2 regions of the Microbacterium sp. CCNWLW134 genome follow, and region 1 is predicted to be linked to the other one. Evidence: predicted binding sites of a transcription regulator. Region 1 holds the regulator's gene; the other holds the start of a gene.
What was found. Region 1 encodes HspR, which represses chaperone genes until heat shock. Its sites were predicted from a motif close to AAGTTGAGTCNNNNNGACTCAACTT; they were not measured.
Positions count from the first base shown of each region.

Region 1 (11,243 bases):
CATTCGCGCCGGTCGGCGTCATGGGCCGCGAGCGCGGCGTCGACCTCTTGGGAGATCAGGGCATCGGTCGCGCGCAGCCAGAAGCCGAGCGGCCGGTCGGGTGTGTCGGGGGTGTCGGGTGATTCGGTGTTCATGGGGTGTCCTCTCACAGCGTCGCCGACGGCGACGCGATTTTGTATGTCATTTGGCATGTACATGCAGTGTGACATGTATCCCGAATACATGTCAAGAGGCATGTATTCTGACCGGGTGAGCGATCCGCCCCCCGACACGTCGCCCGACCCCGCGGACCGGATCGCCGCCGCCGATCAGATCGCCGCAGCCCTCGCCCGGCTCCGCCCCCGGCGTGGCGGACCGCCCTGGGCAGGGCGCGGCGACACCGAAGGCGCCGGCCCGCGGCATCCCTGGTCGGAGCGGGGACCGCACGGCCACCGGCGCCCGGCGGCGCCCGGCCCCGAGGGCGCCTCCCCGCACTTCGGCGGACCTGCGCGCCTGCGCCTGCTCGAGGCGCTCGTCGCGGCGACGCATCCGCTGAGCGTCGGAGAGATCGGCGAGGCGATCGACGTCGACCAGCCCCGCGCGTCGCGCCTGGTGCAGCAGTGCGTGCAGCTCGATCTGGTGCGACGCGAGGCCGACCCCGACGACGCCCGGCGCACCCGCGTCGCCGTGACCGATGCCGGGCGACGGGTCGTGCGGGGATTCCGCGGCGAGCGGCGCGAGGCGATCGCCCAGGCCCTCGAGAGCTTCACCGAGGCCGAGCGCACCGAGCTTGCGCGCCTTCTCGCGAAACTCGCTGACAACCTCAACGGCTGAGTCCCGCCCGCCTGTCAGCGCGGGGCGCGCACGGGAAGGAGCAGCAGGAGCCCGACGAGCAGGACGAGCACGATTCCGAGGATGCCGAACGCGGTCACGCCTCCGATGATGATGAACACCGACCACATCGCCGACGCCATCCAGCTCGCCGCGCGTCCGGTCGTGGCGTAGAGCCCGAAGATCTCGCCCTCTCGGCCCGCCGGAGTGACGCGCGAGAGGAAGGACCGCGCGGCCGCCTGCGCGGGGCCGACGAATGCGCAGAGCACGAGTCCGCCGATCCAGAACACCGTGGTTCCGGCGTCGACGAGGAAGAAGACGGCGAGCCCCGCGACCACCATGCCGCTCAGCGAGAAGACGATCACCGACTTGGGCCCGAATCGGTCGTCGAAACGCCCGGCGATGATGGTCGACACCCCCGCGATGAGGTTCGCGGCGACGCCGAAGATGACGAGGTCGAGGAACTCGAACCCGAACACCTGGGCGGCGATGACGGCCCCGAATGCGAAGACGCCGCCCAGGCCGTCGCGGAAGACGGCGCTGGCGAGGAGGAACCAGAACGTCTGGCGTGTTCCCGGGTTCCGGTACAGGCCGATGACGTCTCGGATGAGCAGACCGTACGCGGCGAAGAACCCCACCTTCCGCTCGGGGCGCCCCGCGGAGGGCTCGGGGACGGCGAGGAAGATCGGGATCGAGAAGACGATCGCCCAGATCGCGCACCCCACGGCGATGATCCGGAACGGCAGGCCGTCGGCGTCGGAGATGCCGAACCAGTCGGCGCTGTAGAACACGACCACCAGCACCAGGGCGATGATGCCGCCGAGGTAGCCGAAGCCCCATCCGAGTCCCGACACCCGGCCGATCGTCTTGCGGCTGGCGATGCCGATGAGCATCGCGTTGGAGTTCACCGCCGCGATCTCGCCGAACACGGTGCCGGCGGAGATGAGCGCGACACCCAGCCAGAAGTACGCCGGCGCAGGTTCGACGAACCACAGCCCGAACATGCAGAGGATGAGCGCGCCGGTGCCGATTCCGAGCCACAGCTTCTGTCGCCCGCGGGCATCGGCCTGCTGCCCGAGGATCGGTGCGATCGCGAGGATGAGCAGACCCGCGATCGTCCCGCCCCACCCCAGGCCCACCGCCAGGTCGGCGAGGGCGGCCTCCTTGGCCGGCGCATCGTCGGGGAGGGCGGCGACGTCGGCCGGCAGGAACGCGTCGGTCGTGAGATACAGGGCGGTGAAGATGAAGGTGAGGATGACCGTGTTGAACGGCTGTGTCGCCCAGTCCCACAGCGCCCACGCGTAGATCTGACGCCGCGGCGCGGAGGTGTCCTCCCGCAGATCCAGCCCCATCACAGGGATGGCGGCACTGTCGGCGGTGGCGGGCGGCACGCCCTCGGCGGGTGCGGTCATGTCCGTCACGCTAGGGCCCTTCGGTGAACGGGGGAAGAAGCGAAACCGCCGCACCGCGACATTCGAAGTTGAGCCATCACATATCAACTTCATTTGACGCCGATCGCCCCGCCGCGTAGTCTTGAGTCATCGCGGCTCAACCCCTCAGCACGTTGGGGGACCGCCCGCGAGAAGACTTCATGACAACGCCCCGGGTCGAGGCTCTCGGCCCCGTGAAAAGGAGAAACACACATGGCACGTGCTGTTGGTATCGACCTCGGAACGACGAACTCCGTCGTCGCGGTGCTGGAGGGCGGCGAGCCCAAGGTGATCGCGAACGCCGAGGGCTTCCGCACCACCCCCTCGGTGGTCGCTTACACCAAGGACGGCGAGATCCTCGTCGGCGAGACCGCCAAGCGTCAGGCGGTCACCAACGTCGACCGCACCGTCTCGAGCGTCAAGCGCCACATGGGCACGAACTGGACCTTCGAGGTCGACGGCAAGAAGTGGACGCCGCAGGAGATCTCGGCCCGCATCCTGCAGAAGCTCAAGCGCGACGCCGAGCAGTACCTGGGCGACACCGTGACCGACGCGGTCATCACGGTGCCGGCGTACTTCAACGACGCCGAGCGTCAGGCCACCAAGGAGGCCGGCGAGATCGCGGGTCTGAACGTCCTGCGCATCATCAACGAGCCCACCGCCGCCGCCCTCGCGTACGGCCTGGACAAGGGCAAGGAGGACGAGCTCATCCTCGTCTTCGACCTCGGTGGCGGTACCTTCGACGTCTCGCTCCTCGAGGTGGGCAAGGACGACGACTTCTCCACCATCCAGGTGCGCTCCACCGCCGGTGACAACCGTCTCGGCGGTGACGACTGGGACCAGCGTCTGGTCGAGTACTTCATCAAGCAGTTCAAGGACACCACCGGTGTCGACGTCTCGGGCGACAAGATCGCCCTGCAGCGACTGAAGGAGGCCGCCGAGCAGGCGAAGAAGGAGCTGTCCTCCTCGACCAGCACCTCGGTCAACCTCCCCTACCTGTCGCTGACCGACTCGGGCCCCGTCTCGCTGTCGGAGACGATCACCCGCGCGAAGTTCGAGGACCTCACCAAGGACCTCCTCGACCGCACCAAGAAGCCGTTCGAGGATGTCATCCGCGAGGCCGGCATCAAGGTCGCCGACATCGCCCACGTCGTGCTCGTCGGCGGTTCGACCCGTATGCCCGCCGTGTCGGAGCTCGTCCAGCGCGAGGCCGGCAAGGAGCCCAACAAGGGTGTGAACCCCGATGAGGTCGTCGCCGTGGGCGCAGCCCTGCAGGCCGGTGTGCTGAAGGGCGAGCGCAAGGACGTCCTGCTCATCGACGTCACCCCGCTGAGCCTCGGCATCGAGACCAAGGGTGGCATCATGACCAAGCTCATCGAGCGCAACACCGCCATCCCGACCAAGCGGAGCGAGACCTTCACGACCGCCGACGACAACCAGCCGTCGGTCGCGATCCAGGTCTTCCAGGGCGAGCGCGAGTTCACCCGCGACAACAAGCCGCTCGGCACGTTCGAGCTCACCGGCATCGCGCCGGCTCCCCGGGGCATCCCGCAGATCGAGGTCACCTTCGACATCGACGCCAACGGCATCGTGCACGTCTCGGCGAAGGACAAGGGAACCGGCAAGGAGCAGTCGATGACGATCACCGGCGGCTCGTCGCTGCCGAAGGACGACATCGAGCGCATGGTGCGCGAGGCCGAGGAGCACGCGGCGGAGGACAAGAAGCGCCGTGAGGCCGCGGAGGTCCGAAACCAGGCCGAGACGCTCGCCTACTCGGTCGACAAGCTGATCAAGGACAACGACGACAAGCTGCCCGCCGACGTCAAGGAGTCGGTCCAGGCCGACGTCGATGCGCTGAAGACCGCGCTCGCCGGTGACGACGACGACGCGGTGAAGTCGGCGTTCGAGAAGCTGTCGCAGTCGCAGGGCAAGATCGGCGAGGCGATCTACTCGGCGAACCAGGCCGCGCCGCAGGCCGACGGTGCCGCCGCCGGTGGCGAGGGTGCGCCCGCGGGCGACCAGCCGTCGAACGATGAGGACGTGGTCGACGCCGAGGTCATCGACGACGAGGAAGACAAGAAGTAACCATGGCGAAAGACAAGGACGACCCCACGGTTCCCGGGCCTGACCCCGAGGACGGTTCGGCGCCCGAGTCGGCAGACGCCTCACCGAACGCGTCGGCGGACGCAGCGAGCGCAGAGGACGGCGACTTCACCGTCGACGACATCCTCAGCGCCGCCCAGTCCGCCGATGCGGCGGCAGCGGATGACACCGACGCCGTCGCCGACCGCGTCGAGGCTCTGGAGTCGCAGCTTCTCACCGACCTGAAGCGCCTGCAGGCGGAGTACGCCAACTACCGCCGCCGCACCGAGGACCAGCGCGAGATCGAGATCGAGCGTGCCAAGGGGGCCGCCGCCAAAGGCCTGATCCCCGTGCTCGACGACCTCGACCGTGCCGCCAAGCACGGCGATCTCGTCGAGGGCACGCCCTTCGCCGCCATCGCCGACAAGGTGCGGGCTGTCGTCGAGCGCATGGGCGTGGAGGCGTACGGCGCCGCCGGCGAGGCCTTCGACCCCCAGCACCACGAGGCGATCTTCCAGCAGCCGACCCCCGGCGCGACCGAGGCGACCATCCTCGAGGTGGTCGAGACGGGTTACCGGCTGGGCTCGACCGAGCTGCGTCCGGCGAAGGTCGTCGTCGCGGTGCCGGCAGAGTAGGCCGGAGACGCCATGGCCAGCCAGGACTGGTTCGAGAAGGACTTCTACAAGGTGCTGGGGGTCTCCAAGGAGGTCTCCGACGCCGATCTGAAGAAGACCTATCGCAAGCTCGCGCGGCAGTATCACCCCGACTCCAAGCCGGGGGATGCTGCGGCCGAGGCGAAGTTCAAAGAGATCAGCGAAGCGTACGCGGTGCTCTCCGACCCCGAGCAGCGTGCCGAGTACGACCAGATCCGGGCCATGGGCTCGGGCGCGCGCTTCACTGCGGGCGGCCCGGGCGCCGGCGGGTTCGAAGACGTCTTCAGCGCGTTCGGTCAGAGCCGCGGGGGTGGGCGCTACGAGTCGGCCGACTTCGACGACATCTTCGCGATGTTCAACCAGCAGCAGGGAGGCAGCTTCGGCTCGGGTCGGTTCGGGCAGCCCACCGGCGGCTTCCGCGGCTTCGGCGGCCCGACCCGCGGGTCGGATGTCACGGCGCGCACGACCATCGACTTCGTCACCGCCACGAAGGGCGAGACCATCACCCTCCAGGGCGAGGACGGCAAGCCGTTCAAGGTGAAGATCCCCGCCGGCGTCGCCGACGGGCAGCGCATCCGCCTCCGCGGTCGCGGACGTCCCTCTCCCGACGGCGGCGAAAGCGGCGACATCGTCGTGCAGGTGACGGTGCGCCCCCACCCGGTGTTCACCCGTGAGGGACTGAACCTGCGCGTGGTGGTTCCGGTGACCTTCACCGAGGCGGCTCTGGGCGCCACGATCGAGGTCCCGACGCTCGGTGGCGACCCGGTGAAGCTGCGTGTCGCGCCGGGCACCCCCTCGGGACGCGTGCTGCGCGTCAAGGGACGCGGTGTCTCGACGCAGAAGGGCACCGGCGACCTGCTCGCCGAGGTGCAGGTGGTCGTGCCCTCCCACCTCGAGGGCGCCGCGCGCGAAGCGCTCGAACGCTTCCACGAGGTGGAGCCGAAGGAGAACCCGCGGGCGGACCTCATGGCCAAGGCGCGCGGCTGACACGGGAGGGACGGATGACGGACCACGTCGACATCGACGGTGACGCGCCGATCTTCGCCATCGCCGCGGCGGCGGAGCTGTCGGGCATGCACCCGCAGACGCTGCGCCAGTACGACCGGCTCGGTCTCGTCGTCCCCGCCCGCACGCAGGGCGGTTCCCGCCGCTACTCGCTCCGCCACGTCGAGCAGCTGCGCGAGGTCGCGCGGCTGTCCGCCGACGGTATGAGCCTCCCCGCGATCGCGCGGCTCATCTCCCTCGAACAGCGCGTGCACGACCTCACCCGGCGCGTCCGAGACCTCGAGCAGCAACTCGAGATCGAGCGCCAGTCACGCCCGGGGGCGCGGGTCTTCGCGGCGGGCGCGACCGGCTCGGTCGTCACCCTGCGCCATGGCACGCGCGTGCGCCGCGCCACCGAGCTGGTGGTCTGGCGCCCGCGTCATCCGCTCTCTCCGGGCGCTCAGGACGAATCGGCCTAGCCGACACGCGCGGGGGTGCCGCCGACTCGCGGGCGTGAGCGCGCGCCTTCTAGGCTGAGGCCCGCGCCGAGATCGATCTCGGCGTTCGTCCTGTCCTCACACGTCCCCGAAAGTTCCATGCATACCTCACGCCTCATCCACCGTCTTCTCGCCGCGGGTGCCGTCGGCACCCTCGCCGTCGCTCTCTCCGGATGCGTGAGCTTCACCGCTCCCTCCACCGTGGAGCGGGACGAGGAGTCGCAGGAGGTCGTCGAAGGCGGGAACGCCGACGTGTTCGCCATCGCGGTGGGGGACTGCTTCACCGAGGTGACCGAGACCGAGATCAATCAGCTGCCGGTGGTCCCCTGCGGCGAGTCGCACGACTACGAGGTCTTCCATCTCTTCGACATGCCCGACGGAGAGTGGCCGGGCGCCGAGGCCGTCGACGCGGCTGCGGAGGAAGGGTGTCTGTCTGCTTTCGAGCCGTTCGTCGGGATCTCCTACGAGGAATCGGTGTTCATCGCAGACTCGATCGACCCGTCCGAGCAGTCGTGGGGAGACGGCGATCGCGAGATCATCTGCATCCTGTCCGACCCGTCGGGTCCGACCGAGGGATCGGCCGAGGGCACCGCGCGCTGATCGCGCGGGCTGCGCCCACTCACTCCTCGGTGCCGCGGTGGCGGCGGAACTCCTCCCAGTCCTCGTACGACAGATCGGCGTAGGCGTACGCCCACTCCACCACGGCGTCCTCGAACCGCCGCCCGCCCCCGACGTAGCCGGCGGCGGTGGCCCCCGTCGGTGATTGCCCGTGGGCGCGCGCCAGTGTCGCCGCGCACGCCATGGCGTACCAGCGGAACGGCTTGTCCTCCATCGCCTCGGCGTCGAAGCCGCCCTTCATGTCGTGGAACTGCCGCACGTAGAAGTCGCGCCGCGCGCCGGACGGCGATCGGCGGATATGACCGAGGAAAGGATCGGACACCGCCTGCAGGATGCGCTGGAGCGCGACCACCCGCCCTCCGTTGCCATAGGTGTCGATGAAGGTCGTGACCGCCTCGGGCTGCGTCACGCGCCCGTACTGCACGAGCACGCTCTCGCCGGCCTCCTTCCCCTGAAGGAGGAGCACATCGCCGTCGCCGTCTTGGAGCGCGATCAGCAGACAGCGCGTGCCGACGCTGCCGACGCCGACCACCCGAGCCGACACGTCGGCCATCGCGTACTTCTGCAGCAGGAGCCGGATGTCGACATTGACCGACAGCCGGTACTCGTCGAGGACCCGCCATGCCCGTTCCTCGTCGCCGGCGGTGAGATGGGTCATCACCGGGGGATCGTCGAGGAGCGTCACGCGGCCGTGTTCATCGGTCGTCGTCAGCTTGCGCGCGGCACGGGAACCGGTGCGTTTCTGCGCCGATCGCACCGCGCGCTCGACGACCGCCGCCGTCTCCGGATCGGTCGAAAGGCGAGCACCGAGCGCGTCGAAGCGGTCGAAGTACCGCTCGAGCGGAGACCGCTTGGCGGCGGTGCGGAGCCCCCGCTGATACGTGCGGACGGCCTGCCGCGCCGCATCCTCGACGACGGCGTCGTCGCGCGAGGTCGCGCGGCCGGCGATGACGACGCTGGTGGCGAGGCGCTTGAGATCCCACTCGAAGGGAGCCCAGGCCGACTCGTCGAAATCGTTCAGATCGAACACGAGCGTGCGCTGGGGCGACCCGTAGAGGCCGAAGTTCGACAGGTGCGCGTCGCCGCAGGAGGCGACGAGGATGCTCGTGCTCGGGCAGCGCGACAGGTCGTCGGCCATGATCGCTGCGCTTCCCCGGTAGAACGCGAAAGGACTCGCCCCCATGCGGGCGGTGCGCAGCGGCACGAGCTCCGGCACGCGATCGACGTCTTGGGCATCGAGGACGGCCATCGGGTCTCGGCCGGTGGCCACGAGCTGGGAGAGCGCGCCACGGGGCGTCCGACCCCGCTCGATCTTGCCCTCCGCCGTGTGGGCGGACAGGCCCGGGGGTGGCATCCACGGATCTCGAGGCACGGCGCCTCCTCTCACCCGGCGGCATCACCGCCTGATCAGACGGTACGGGATGGGAGCGCACGCCGCCAGCACCGGCGTGCGCTCCCGGCCGAGGCCGATCGCCGCCGTTACTGTCGTGCCGTGAGCGTCACATCGACCGGCGGACCCGCGACCCGGGCGTTGACCGCCGATCAATGGCAGAGACTCACCTATTGGCCGCTGATCATCACGTCGCTGGTCTTCATCGTCGTGTACTCGTGGCAGGTGATCGCCGACGTGCAGGGGCCGGCCTACGCCGTCGCACGGGTCGTCATCGGGGTCACATGGGTCGTCTTCGCGGTCGACTACGTCGTGCGGTTGGCCCTGGCGGATCCGCGCGGGAAGTGGTTCCGAGGTCACCTGTTCGACCTCGCGGTCGTCGTGATCCCGGCGCTTCGGCCGCTGCGGCTCCTTCGCGCGCTGACCGTCGTCAAGGCGCTCCAGCGCACGGCGGGATCCGCCATCCGCAACCGTGTGGCGATCTACGGCGCCGGAGCGGCCGCGATCCTCATCTGGATCGCCGCGCTCGCCGTCCTGGAGGCCGAGCGCGGAGCCCCCGGCGCCAACATCGAGAACTTCGGCGACGCGGTCTGGTGGGCCTTCGTCACCATCACCACCGTCGGCTACGGCGACTTCTATCCCGTCACCTGGTGGGGCCGCGTCGTGGCGGTGCTGCTGATGTGCGGCGGGATCGCGGTGGTCGGCGTCGTGACGGCGACGGTGTCGTCGTGGGTGATCGAGCGCGCGGCGGCGACCGTCGGCGACGACACCGAGCCGGCCACGCGTGGGCAGGTGCGCGAGCTCGCCCAGCAGTTGGCCGCGGTGAGCGCCAAGCTCGGCGACCCGCCCGCGCGATGACCCCGCGCACCTAGGCTGGGTCGATGGCCCCGGTCCTCGTCCTCATCGACATCCAGCGCGACTACTTCCCCGGCGGACGCTTCCCCCTGGTGGATCCGGATGCCGCAGCCGAGCGCGCCGCGGAGCTTCTGACGGCCTTCCGCGAGGCCGGGCTTCCGATCGTGCACGTGCGCCACGAGTCATCCGGTTCGGGGAGCTTCCTCGAAGCCGGGACTCCGGGAGCCGAGATCGACCCGCGGGTCGCCCCCGAGGGCGACGAGACGGTCGTCGTCAAGCATCACCCGAACGCGTTCCACGGCGCGTCCTCCCACGGCGGCCCGCTCGGCGAGGCGCTCACCGCTCACGTCGGCGCCCCGATCGTCATCGCCGGGATGATGACGAGCATGTGCGTGGACGCCAGTGTGCGCGCGGCATCCGATCTGGGCTGGAAGGTGACGGTCGCCGCCGATGCCTGCGCCGCGCCCGACCTGGCCTTCGGCGGAGTCGCCGTCGGCGGAGCCGACGTGCACGCGGCGTTCCTCGCCGCGCTCGCGAGCGCGTACGCGCGGGTCGAGCCGGTCGCCGAGGTGGTCGCGGCGCTTCGCACCCCCGCCTGACCGCCCGGGCGTCCGCGCCCCCGCGTCCGCGCGTCCCCGCGTCCGCGCCACACCCGCATCTCGCGACCCCGCCCACACCTCCCCCTCCTCGCGACCCGTCGATTCCTGCGGGTGCTGCGCTCATCGGGCCGCACTTCTTGACGGGTCGCGTTCGCACCGCGCGGCCGATGCCCGCGCGGCCGCTCATCTTCCCTGAGCACCCCGCGCGGGCGACCCGTCGATTTCTGCGGCCTGCTTGGTGGCTCAGCGGCAGAAGGTGACGGGTCACGCAGCGCCGCCAGGTGCTCGTCGACTCCTGCACAGAGAGGCGAATCGGCGGGTTGTCCACCGGCACGATTCGACGCGTCATCCGGCTTCCAGGCAGCGGGATGCTGGGGCGATGCCGCATCCGAAGCCTCTACCCTCAGCCCTTGTCGGCAAACCGTTCTCGGTGGCCGAGGCGCTTCGTGAGGGAGCGTCGCCGGGTCGACTTCGTGCGCGCGACCTCGACGCGCCGTTCCAGGGCGTGCGTACCTTCACGCGCGGAGCATCGTCGTTCGTCGAGCGCGTGCGCGCGGTGGCACCGAGGCTTCGCGACGGTGACGCGGTGAGCCACCTCGCTGCGCTCGCACTCGTCGGAGCCGACGCGATCGGCGGCGCGTCCGCGATGGTGGACGTCTGCTCTCGTGCACCCCTCGCCCGTATGCGGGCCCGTGGCGTGCGCGGACATCAGATCACCGATCGTTCCGTCCGCATCGGCGCCGCGGCCGGAGTGCCCGCGGTGCACCCCGTCGACGCCTGGTGTCAGCTCGCCTCGGACCACTCCGTCCGAGAGCTCGTCATCGTCGGCGATGCGCTGGTCCGACGCCAGAACCCGGTCGCTGATCGGGAGGAACTTCGGCGTGCCACTGCGCAGTGGAGCGGCCGCCGCGGTGCGAAGCGGCTGAGGGAGGCGGAGGCGCTGGTGCGCCATGGCACCGACTCTCCGCGCGAGACCCGGCTGCGCCTCGACGCCGCGGGGCACGGACTGCCGGAACCGGTGGTGAACCACCCCGTCTACGACGAAACCGGCCGGCTCGTCGCGATCCTCGATCTGGCTTACCCGGAGTACCGCGTCGGGCTGGAGTACGACGGCGACCACCACCGCACCGATGACGGGCAGTACTACCGCGACATCGAGCGACTCGACGCCCTCGCGCGGCTCGGTTGGCGTCACATCCGCGTGACGAGAGAGCACCGTGGCATCCGGCTGAGCCTCGTGCTGAGCCGAGTGTCCGACGCTCTCCGGGATCGCGGATGGCGGCCCGGATGACCGGCTGCGCGACCGGTCAGGAATCGTCGGTCCG
Region 1 is NZ_JBAOJU010000002.1:60,903-72,145, reverse strand. It holds gene V6S02_RS10780 (hypothetical protein) at 1-134, opposite strand, end outside; gene V6S02_RS10775 (MarR family winged helix-turn-helix transcriptional regulator) at 250-813, shown strand; gene V6S02_RS10770 (MFS transporter) at 828-2,222, opposite strand; gene dnaK (molecular chaperone DnaK) at 2,454-4,325, shown strand; gene V6S02_RS10760 (nucleotide exchange factor GrpE) at 4,328-4,957, shown strand; gene V6S02_RS10755 (DnaJ C-terminal domain-containing protein) at 4,970-5,962, shown strand; gene V6S02_RS10750 (heat shock protein transcriptional repressor HspR) at 5,977-6,438, shown strand; gene V6S02_RS10745 (septum formation family protein) at 6,556-7,056, shown strand; gene V6S02_RS10740 (DUF2252 domain-containing protein) at 7,076-8,446, opposite strand; gene V6S02_RS10735 (potassium channel family protein) at 8,567-9,322, shown strand; gene V6S02_RS10730 (cysteine hydrolase family protein) at 9,346-9,918, shown strand; gene V6S02_RS10725 (hypothetical protein) at 10,349-11,209, shown strand.

Region 2 (11,243 bases), on a different contig from region 1:
AAGTCCGGCGCCGTGGAGGTCATGGAGGCCGCCGGCATCACCCCGGCTGCCGAGCCCCCGGGGGTCTGGGACCAGGCTGAGTCGCAGACCAACTTCGAGCAGGCCCTCACCTCGCTCGGCGGTCAGGTCGACGGCGTCTGGGCGGCCAACGACACCAACGCCGCCGGCGTCATCAAGGTGCTGCAGGACAACAACCTCGAAGGTGTCGCCGTCTCCGGTCAGGACGCCAACGTCGCGGGCCTGCAGAACATCCTCCTCGGCTGGCAGACCGCCACGGTCTACAAGCCGGTGAAGGATGAGGCCGACGCGGCCGTCGAGCTCGCCGTGGCGCTGCTCAACGGCGAAGAGGTCACCGCCGAGGCCGAGCTCGAAGACGGCACGCCCTACATCCAGGTCACGCCGGTCCTCGTCGGTCCGAACGAAGTCAAGGACGTCATCGCCGCCGGCGACGCCTCCTACGACGACGTCTGCACCCCCGACGTGATGGCCGCGTGCGAGGAGTTCGGCGTCACCGAGTGATGCCCCGCGCGTGACAACGCGCCGAACCGGGGGCGCCACGGCACCGCGCCGTGGCGCCCCCGCCGCGCCCCTCCACCCGGTCGCAAGGAAGCGAGCATGACAGACACCATCCACACCCCCACCGCCCTGGAACCCATCATCGAACTCGTCGGGGTCAAGAAGTCCTTCGGCCCCGTCAGCGTCCTCAAGGGCGTGAATCTCAAGGTCTACCCCGGCAAGGTGACCGCTCTGGTCGGCGACAACGGCGCCGGCAAGTCCACCCTCATCAAGGGGCTCGCCGGTGTGCAGCCCTATGACGAGGGCGAGGTCCTCATCGACGGCCAGCATCGCGATCTCGTCGCCCCGCGGGACGCTTCGGGCCTCGGCATCGAAGTCGTCTACCAAGACCTCGCGCTGTGCGACAACCTCGACATCGTCCAGAACATGTTCCTCGGGCGCGAGGAGCTCACCTTCGGCATGTTCGACGAGGGGCGGATGGAGAAGGACGCCTCCGACACCCTGCGCTCCCTGTCGGTGCGCACCGTCAAATCCGTGCGCCAGAAGGTCTCTTCCCTGTCCGGTGGGCAGCGGCAGACCGTGGCCATCGCTCGTGCGGTCCTGAAGAAGGCCCGCGTGGTCATCCTCGACGAGCCGACGGCAGCGCTCGGGGTCGCCCAGACCGAACAGGTGCTGAATCTCGTTCAGCGCCTCGCACAGCAGGGTGTCGCCGTCATCCTCATCAGCCACAACCTGGCCGATGTGTTCGCGGTCGCCGACGACATCGCCGTGCTCTACCTCGGTCAGATGGTGGCGCAGATCCCCACCGGTGAGACCACGCGTGACGACGTGGTCGGCTATATCACCGGTACCAAGACCAACGGGGTCGAGATCATCGACACCACCACCCTCAGCACGGGAGGAGCCGAATGAGCAGCAACGCGACCCGAACCGAGGCTGCACCCGACCCGGTGACCAGCGATCTGATCGGCAGCGGCGTCGAGGGCGGCCTGATGGACCAGGTGAGAGCCTGGCTCCAGCGCGTCCGCGGCGGCGACATGGGCGCGCTTCCCGCGATCGGCGGCCTCGTCGTCCTCGGCATCCTCTTCAGCGCACTCAGCCCCTTCTTCCTCACCGAGCGCAACTTCGCCAATCTCCTCAACCAGGCCGCAACCCTGGTGGTCCTCGGCATGGCGCTCGTCTTCGTGCTGCTGCTCGGCGAGATCGACCTGTCGGCCGGTGTGACCGGCGGCGTCGGCATGGCGCTGTTCGTCGTGCTCACGGCCCAGTTCGGCATTCCCTGGCCGCTGGCGCTCCTCATCGGATTCGCCTTCGGCTTCCTCACGGGCGCGTTCATCGGATTCTTCGTCGCGAGGGTGGGCATACCCTCGTTCGTGGTGACGCTGGGTCTGTTCCTGGGATTCCAGGGTCTCGCCCTGACGGTCATCGGACCCGGCGGCCTCTACCGCGTCGAAGTCCCCGAACTCCTCGCCCTGCAGAACGGCAACCTGCCGGTGTGGGGAGGCTGGGTGATGCTGCTGGTCATGCTCCTCATCTCCGCCGCGACGAGCTTCTGGGACCGCAATCGGCGCACCCGGGCGGGCGTGCCCAACCGGGCGCTGTCGCTGGTGTGGATCAAGCTCGCCGCCATCGCCGTCATCGGCGGGGTCGTGGTGTACGTCCTCAACCAGAACCGCGGCCAGTCGGTCGTGGCGGTCGAGGGCGTGCCGATCATCGTCCCCGTCGTGCTGACGATCCTGTGGATCGGGACGCTGGTGCTCGACCGCACGAAGTTCGGCCGCTACATCTACGCCATCGGCGGCAACGCCGAGGCGGCACGTCGCTCGGGCGTGAAGGTGCGCTGGGTCAAGTGGTGGGCCTTCGTCATCTGCTCGAGTCTCGCCGTGGCCTCGGCCCTTCTCGCGGTGACCCGTGTCGGCTCGGTGGACGCTACGGTCGGTCGAGACATCGTGCTGAGCGGCGTCGCGGCGGCGGTCGTGGGTGGCGTCAGCCTCTTCGGCGGACGCGGGCGCCTGGTCCACGCGGCCATCGGTGCGCTCGTCATCGCCGTCATCACGAACGGCCTGGGGCTGCTGAACCTGCCCGCCGGCGTCAACCTGCTCGTCACCGGCGGTGTGCTGATCCTCGCCGCCACGGTCGATGCGCTCTCGCGCCTCCGGTCGGGAGGCATACGGATCTGACTGCGGGGTGAGTGCGCCCCGGCACGCGTCCGGGCGCACTCACCCCTTCGTCAGCACCTCCGACACCCACGCGGGCACCACCTGCGACGCGGGCCCGGCGCGGACCTCGTCGAAGGGAACAGCCGCGTCGCTCGGCACGAGGTTGAGCTCCACGGTGCGGGCACCCAGCGCCGAGGCGAAGGCCACGTATCCCGCGGCCGGGTAGACACTCCCCGAGGTCCCGATCGACACGAACACGTCCGCGGTGACGAGCGCCCGCTCGATCCGGTCGAGCTCGTAGGGCATCTCGCCGAACCACACGACGTCGGGGCGAAGCGCAGACGCTCCGCACGCCGGACACGCCGGTCGGCCCTCGAGGTCGTCGACGATGACCGACACCTCCCCGCACGCAGTGCACAACGCGTTCGCGAGGGTGCCGTGCATGTGCACCAGCCGCCTTGTGCCGGCGCGCTCGTGCAGGTCGTCGACGTTCTGCGTGACGACGAGCAGGTCATCGCCGATCGCCGCCTCCAGCTCGGTCAGGGCGCGATGGCCCGCATGAGGCAGAGCGGATGCCACGGCCCGCCGACGCGCGTCATAGAAGCGCAGCACGGTGTCGGGATCGCGCTCGAACCCCTCCGGCGTCGCGACGTCCTCCACCCGGTGCCCCTCCCACAGTCCGTCGGCATCGCGGAAGGTCGGCACACCGCTCTCGGCGGAGATCCCCGCACCGGTGAGGACGACGACGCGCACGGTCAGCCCCGCAGAAGCGAGCGCAGCGCGTCGATGGTGTCGGCCTCCGCCGCGGACTTGTCGGGTCGATACCCCTTGACCCGTGCGAAGCGGAGCGCGACGCCGCCGGGATAGCGCGTCGAACGCTGCACACCGTCGATGGCGATCTCGACGACCGTTTCGGGTCGGACGTGGACGGCGTGCGGGCTCCGGGAGGTCGCGATCGTCGGGAAGTGGGCGGTCTGCCAGGCCAGGAGCCTGTCGGTCAGGCCTTTGAAGGTCTTCCCGACCATCACGAACCCGCCGGGCGGCCCGAACGCACCGTCGGGGTCGCGAGCACCCAGGTGCAGGTTCGAGAGCAACCCGGTCCGTCTCCCCGATCCCTCCTCCACGGCGAGGACGACCAGGTCGAAGGTGAGCACGGGCTTGACCTTGAGCCAGCTCTTCCCTCGACGGCCCGCCTGGTAGGCGGAGTCGATGGCTTTGACCATCACGCCCTCGTGCCCGGCGGCGAGGGCGGCGCGGGCGGTCTCTTCCGCGACTTCGGGATCAGCCGTGCGCACCGCGGGAATGCGCCACTCCCCTGCCACGCGATCCAGTTCTTCCTGTCGCACGTGCAAGGGCTGATCGATCAGGTCGCGGCCGTCGAGGTGCAGCAGGTCGAAGAACCACGGGCGCAGCGCCACCGCGGTGGCAGCCTCGGATCCGAACCGCGACATCGTCTCCTGGAAGGCCCGGGGGGCGCCGTCCTCATCGAGGGCGAGGGTCTCCCCGTCGAAGATCGCCGCGCTCACCGGCAGTGCCCGGACGGCCTCGACGATCTCGGGGAGGCGATGGGTCACATCGGCCAGGGTGCGGGTGAAGACGCGAATGTCGTCGCCGTGACGATGCACCTGGATGCGGGCGCCGTCCAGCTTGTACTCCACCGATGAGTCCCCGGTCGCCGACACCGCCTCGCCCGCGCTGGCCGCCGTCGCCGCGAGCATCGGCAGGACGGCGCGGCCGACGATGAGCCCGACCTCGTCGAGCGCGTCGGCGCCGCCGAAGAGGGCCACCGACGCCGCCTCGCCGAGGTCTCCCGACAACATGGCCGCCCGACGCACGGATGCGAGCGGACGATCGGCTGCGAGGGCGACCGCGTCGAGGAGCACGCCCTCGAGGGCCCCCGTGCGGAGCTCGCCGAGGATGACGCGGGTCAGGAAGTCCCACTCCCTCGCCGTCGCGGCCTGCGCGAGGGCATCGAGCTCTGCCTGCCGCCGTGCCGCAGAGCCTGTTCCGGCGGCGACGGCCAGGCGCTCGAAGGCCGCGTCGACGTCGAGGACGGACAGCGTGGCGTGGGGCGCGTGCTCACGCTCGGCGGAGAGCGTGCGCCACCCGACACCCAGCCGACCCTGTCGAGGCTTCGCCAACAGCAGCCCCACGGTGATCGAGACCTCCTGCGGCTCGAGGCCGCGAAGCGTCTCGGCGAGCACCACCACCTTCGCCTTCCTCGACGCCGTCTGCGAGACGACCTCGGTGGCCTCGACCACCTCTCTCAGGAGCATGGGCGCGATTCTGCCACGGGGGTGCGACACCGGTCAGCGGGCACGGATCTCCGCCGCCCGTTCGATGAACCGCGCAGCCGCGACGCTGTCGCCCGGATCTGTCAGCATCATCCGCAGCACCACCTCGTCGACGGCGTCGAGGTAGTCCGGCAGCCGCAGCGCGGCGGTGTCGGGAGTGAGGACGGTGTCGGAGGGCGCCAGACCCAGTCGCGCGAAGTTCGCCGCGTAGGCGGGATATTCGGCGTAGGCGTCGCGCTCCGCCTCCAGCCGCGGCAGCGCGTCGACGTCGAGGGCGGCGCGGACATACAGCGCCGCGTGCGCGCCGTCCTGGGCGCGGTGCGCCTCGGCCGCCTGTGCGGCCGCGAGTGCGGGACTCAGCCAGCTGAGGAGCACGCCGTCCCCCGTCGTCGCGCCCAGGTCGCGCATCCGCGGTCCGAGGGCGCCGACGACGATGCGCGCGCCGGTCCCCTCCCGCAGCCGGATGATCGCGGTGCGGACCGCATCGAGGGCGCCGCGTCGGAGGCCCCCGGACCCGATTCCCAGGGTGAGACGCGCGGCGGGGAGTTCGAGCGCCCTCACCTGCCCGGCGATCTCCTCTCCCGGACGCCGGTCCACCGGGATGACGCCGGTGGCGAGCCCCAGGGTGTCGGTGACCTCGGCGACGGCGGCGAGCACCTCGAGTGCGTCGTGACCCGGGGTGTCATTCACCCACAGGGTGGTGAACCCGGCTCGTTCGACGACCGGGGCGATCGTGCGAGCGAACGCGGGCCCGACGGCGGCGGCGATTCCGATGGAGCATGCCATGTCCTCAGCATGCCCCATCGGAACCAGCGTCAGGCTGCAGCGGCGACCGTCGCTCCGGCGGCGACCCGCAGCATCCCGTCGGCGGCGTCGAGCCTCACCGCTCCGCCGTCGCTGAGCGCTCCCGACACGAACAGGTCGGCGATGCGGTCGTCGACCTCGCGTTGGATGAGCCGGCGCAGGGGACGCGCCCCGTACTCGGGCTCGTAGCCGTTCTCGGCGAGCCATGCGATCGCCGAGTCATCGATCTCGAGCGACACCTCGCGGGCGCTCAGCCGTGCACGGGTCGCCCCGAGCATGAGTCCGACGATCTGCTCCAGCTGCTCCTTCTCGAGCTTGCGGAAGAGCACGATCTCGTCGATGCGGTTGAGGAACTCCGGTCGCATGGCGTCGCGCAGACGCCCCATCACACGGTCGCGGAGATCCTTGTCCGAGCCGAAACCGGTGGCTCCGCCGCCGTCGGCGATGAAGCCGATGGCACCCGAGCGCGAGGCGAGGAATTCGCTCCCGATGTTCGAGGTCATCACGACCACGGTGTTGCGGAAGTCGACCGTTCGTCCCTGACCGTCGGTGAGGCGGCCATCGTCGAGCACCTGCAGCAGCAGGTTGAACACGTCGGGGTGGGCCTTCTCGATCTCGTCGAAGAGCACGATCGAGTACGGGTTGCGCCGCACGCGCTCGGTGAGCTGCCCCGCCTCGTCGTATCCGACGTATCCGGGAGGGGCACCGACCAGGCGCGACACCGTGTGCCGCTCGCCGAATTCGCTCATGTCGAAGCGGATGACGGCGCCGTCGTCATCGAACAGGGAGGCCGCCAGGGCCTTCGCCAGCTCGGTCTTGCCCACCCCTGTCGGGCCGAGGAAGAGGAACGAACCGACGGGACGGCGGCTGTCCCCCATTCCGGTGCGGCTCCGCCGCACCGCCTTGGCGACGGCGGTCACCGCGTCATCCTGTCCGATCACCCGCGCGTGCAGCTCGCTCTCCAGCACCGCCAGGCGCTCACGCTCGGTCTCGGTCAGACGCTGAGCGGGGATGCCCGTGGCGCGGCTGATCACCGCGGCGATCTCGGGTTCGTCCACCACCGCCGCACCCGCCTTCGCGCCGGCCTCGGTCGCCACACGCAGGCGCTCCTGCACCGCGGCGATCTCGTCGCGGATCTGAGACGCCTCCTCGTAGCGCTCCGCGGTGACCGCGGCATTCTTGTCGGCCTCGAGCGTGGCGAGACGCTCCAGGAGCTCCCGGGTGTCGACCTTCGACCCCAGGCGCAGCCGGAGCCGTGCCCCTGCCTGGTCGATGAGATCGATCGCCTTGTCGGGAAGAACCCGGTCGGTGAGATACCGGTCGCTGAGTTCGACGGCGGCACGCAGTGCGTCGTCGGTGTAGGTGACCCCGTGGTGCTCCTCATAGGCGCCACGGAGGCCGCGGAGGATCTCGACGGCATCGATGAGCGACGGCTCGCCCACCCTCACCGGCTGGAAACGGCGCTCCAGGGCGGGGTCCTTCTCGATCGTGCGGTACTCCTTCAGCGTCGTCGCACCCACGAGATGAAGGTCGCCGCGCGCGAGCCGGGGCTTCAGGATGTTGCCGGCGTCCATCGCACCCTCGCCGCCGCCCCCGGCGCCCACGACGGTGTGCACCTCGTCGATGAAGACGATGAGCTGGTTCGAGCGCGCGGCGATCTCGTCCATCGTGTGGGTGAGGCGCTCCTCGAAGTCGCCCCGGTAGCGCGTGCCGGCGAGCATCGCGGGCAGGTCGAGGGCGATCACGCGCTTGTCGCGCAGCTGCTCGGGAACGTCGCCCGCCACGATCGCCTGGGCCAGGCCCTCGACGATCGCGGTCTTGCCGACGCCGGCCTCGCCGACGAGCACGGGGTTGTTCTTCGTGCGGCGGCTGAGGATCTCGATCGTCTGCTCGATCTCGTCTTCGCGCCCGATCACCGGGTCGAGCAGTCCGTCGCGGGCACGGGCCGTGAGGTCGGTGCCGAAACGGTCGAGCATGGGGGAATCGGATGCCGCGGCGTCCGCTCTCTCTTCGGCGCTCGTTCCGCCGGGGGTGACCGTCTCGCGCACGCTCTGGGTGAGCGCCTCGGCGGTGACGCCCGCCTGGGCGAGGATCTGCCCGGCCGGTGTGTCCTGCGCGAGGACGAGGGCGAAGAACAGGTGCTCGGGGTCGACGTAGGTCGAGCCTGAGGAGCGTGCGACCTGGAAGGCGTGGAAGAGGGCGCGCTGCACCGACGGAGTGATCACGGCGCCGTCGACGTCGGCGGCCGTCGACGCGGCGGGGAGCCGCTGTTCGGCCGCGCGGGCGATCGCGTCGGGATCGGAGCCGATCCGCGCCACCGCATCGCGTGCCGGGGCGTGCTGGACCAGCACGCGGAGCACGTGCAGGGCGTCGAGTTCGCGCTGCCCGCGCTCGAGGGCGTAGCGGCCGGAACGCTGCAGCATCTCCTGGGTTCGGGCGCTCAGGAAGCGGCTGAGGTCGATCGAACGCTCCGCGCGAGCCCGCTCGCCCGCGAGGTAGCGAGCGAGGAACTCGTCGAACGCGCTCTGACCGTCACCGGTCTGGGGGAAGTCTTCGGGCATGTCAGTCTCCGTGAAGGGTGATGCGAAGCCTGCTCGGAGATCCCGGTACGGGAACTTGAGCAGACACGTATCAACTTCAACGCGACGTGATGGCGACTATTCCCACCGCCGTCACCGAAAAGTCGGATCCGGATCGTTCCACGTCTGAGCCGTTTCGACGATCCAGAACGCCGAGAACAGCAGGAGGAGCACGACCTCGCCGATGAGGACGAGCGGGATGCCGGTGGCCGCCCCTCGCGGATCGGCGACGCTCAGGAGGAAGACGACGAAGAGGAAGCCGATCGCGGCGAGGATTCCCACGGCGATCGTTCCGTAGATCGCGCGGGCGGCCGGCCGGGAGGAGGTCGGCGCCCAGGCGGTCCACCCGGCGACAGCGGCGATGAGGGCGAAGAAGGCCAGGGTCGCCGCCAGATGGCCGAAACGGAGCAGACTCTCCTGATCCACGGCCGACCACAGGGGGAACCCGACGATGAGCCCGCCCGCGGCGCCGGCCGTGGTCAGCACGCCACGGGTGAGGGTCCGCTGGGCGCGGGCGACGAAGAGCGTGGCGACGAGCGCGACCACCCCCACGATCGCGAACGTGATGAGACCGTTGACGACGTCGGCGTGCACGGCGGCGGGCACGACGCCACCCACAGGGGTCGGGATGATGGCGATGAGGGGGGCCAGGACCGCGGCGACATCGAGCAGAGCCTGGGGCACGCTCCGCCCCGATAGGGCGAGGAGGGCGAGCGACACGGCGAAGAGCGACCCGGTGAAGACCGTCCGAGCAGGGGTGTAGAAGCCGGCGCTCAACGACTCCGGTGCGGTCCCGACGTCGATCGCGACCGCGGCGACGGAGACGAGGAGGGCGAGCACAGCCCCGAGGATCGCCAGCCGGACGTACCGGTAGGTGCGGGCGAGGGATGTCGCGGCCGCGACCTGGGTCACCGGAACCGCCGTCCTGCCGACCACACGGACTCGACCTCGAGCGCGGGGCTGAGGAGGACGACGTCGGCGGCGAATCCGGGGTCGAGACGCCCCAAGCGGTCCTGCCGCCCGACGACCCTCGCGGGGGTCTCGGTCAGGGCGGCGACGGCTGTGGGGAGGTCGAGTCCCACCTGTTCGACGGCTCGGCGCAGAGCGGCGTCCTGGGTGAGGGTGGAGCCGGCGATCGTCTCCGTGCCCGCCAACCGCGCGATGCCCTCCGACACGGTGACCTCCAGGTCGCCGAGGATGTAGTCGCCGTCTGCCGCGCCCGCGGCGGCCATGGCGTCGGTCACGAGCGCGATGCGCCCCGGGGCGAGATCGAACAGCATCCGCACGACCAGGGGGTCGACGTGGCTGCCGTCGAGGATGACCTCCAGAACGATTCCCGACGCGTTCACTGCGGCGAGCACCGGGCCCGGTGCCCGGTGATGGATGCCGCGCATCGCGTTGAAGGCATGGGTGAGCAGCCTCGCGCCACGAGCGAACGCCGCCTCGGCCAGGGCACGATCGGCGCCGGTGTGGCCCACCGCCACGACGACGCCCGCGTCGGCGAACGTCTCGATCGCCTCGAGCGCGTGAGGTCGGTCGGGGGCGACGGTGATCTGGACGAGTGCATTCCCCGCGGCATCCCGCAGGCGACGCACCGTCTCGGGATCGGGATCACGCAGCACGTCGGGATCGTGGGCCCCCCGGAAGTCGGGGTGGAGGAAAGGTCCTTCCAGGTGCGCGCCGAGGACGCGCGGATCGCGGGCTTTCGCCTCCACGATCGCGGCGAGGCGCGACGCGAGCGTATCGATGCGGGCGCTCACCAGGGAGAGCACGGAGCGTGTCGTGCCGTGGGCGGTGTGGGTGTCCAACACCCGTGCGATCGCGGCGGCGCCGTCATCGACGGCCGCTCCGCCTCCGCCGTGACAGTGCAGGTCGATGAATCCGGGGGTGAGGACGCGGCCCGAGGCATCGATGACCTCCGCAGGCGCGTGGCGCTGCCAGTCGGCGCCGGTACCGCGCGCCGAGACGACGTCGCCGTCGAGCAGCAGCCACGCGTCCTCGGTGATCTCACCGCCTGAAACCAGTCGAGCCGAATGCAGGACTGTGGTGCCGGTCGCGTTCACTCCGCCACGATATCCGTCCGAGCCTCGCTATCCTTCACAGGGCCGGAAGGAGCGGGATGTCGGAACTGTGGCGCGGGGTGGGGCTCCTCCTCCGCGGGTTCGGGTGGTGGGCTCGTCGTCCCGCGGCGATGGCGCTCGGACTCATCCCCGCCGTCGTCGTCGCGGTGGTGTTCATCACCGCGCTGGTCGTCCTGGGCGCCTGGGTTCCCGAAGTCGCCGAATGGCTGACGCCGTTCGCGGCGGGATGGCCGGAGTTCTGGACCGGCGTCGTTCGCATCGCCGTGAGCGCCGCGCTTCTCGGCGGTGCGGGCATCATCGCGATCGTGACCTTCACCGCCGTGACCCTCATCGTCGGAGAGCCGTTCTACGACCGCATCTGGCGTTCGGTGGAGAAGAGCGCGGCAGGAGAGATCCCCGGCGCGGACTACGGCTTCTGGCGATCCACAGGAGACGCGCTCTCACTTCTCGGCCGCGGTATCCTCATCGCGATCTGCGCGGCCCTCGTCGGCTTCATCCCCGTCGTCGGCACGGTCCTGGGAGCGGTCATCGGTACGGTGCTCACCGGTTGGATCCTCGCCGACGAACTCACCTCGCGTGCGTTGACGGCACGCGGCATCTCGCGCAGGGAGCGGCGCGCTCTGCTCCGCCGCGCCCGGCCCCGGGTGTGGGGCTTCGGGATCGCGACCCAGCTGTGCTTCCTCGTGCCTCTGGGCGCCGTGGCGGTCATGCCGGCCGCGACCGCAGGCGCGACGATGCTCGCGCGGACGCTCGTCGGAGAGGACGCGAGCGGTTAGCGCCGGCCGTCCCGCGTGGACCACAGGGCCCAGG
Region 2 is NZ_JBAOJU010000001.1:1,891,383-1,902,625, forward strand. It holds gene V6S02_RS09005 (sugar ABC transporter substrate-binding protein) at 1-519, shown strand, start outside; gene V6S02_RS09010 (ATP-binding cassette domain-containing protein) at 616-1,428, shown strand; gene V6S02_RS09015 (sugar ABC transporter permease) at 1,425-2,696, shown strand; gene V6S02_RS09020 (NAD-dependent deacylase) at 2,736-3,428, opposite strand; gene V6S02_RS09025 (ATP-dependent DNA ligase) at 3,431-4,951, opposite strand; gene V6S02_RS09030 (LLM class flavin-dependent oxidoreductase) at 4,985-5,755, opposite strand; gene V6S02_RS09035 (ATP-dependent Clp protease ATP-binding subunit) at 5,785-8,334, opposite strand; gene V6S02_RS09040 (hypothetical protein) at 8,446-9,264, opposite strand; gene nagA (N-acetylglucosamine-6-phosphate deacetylase) at 9,261-10,415, opposite strand; gene V6S02_RS09050 (EI24 domain-containing protein) at 10,472-11,209, shown strand; gene V6S02_RS09055 (DoxX family protein) at 11,206-11,243, opposite strand, start outside.
Region 2: a site for HspR is predicted at 8,387-8,411, ahead of V6S02_RS09035 (ATP-dependent Clp protease ATP-binding subunit). Genes of this name have one in related genera too.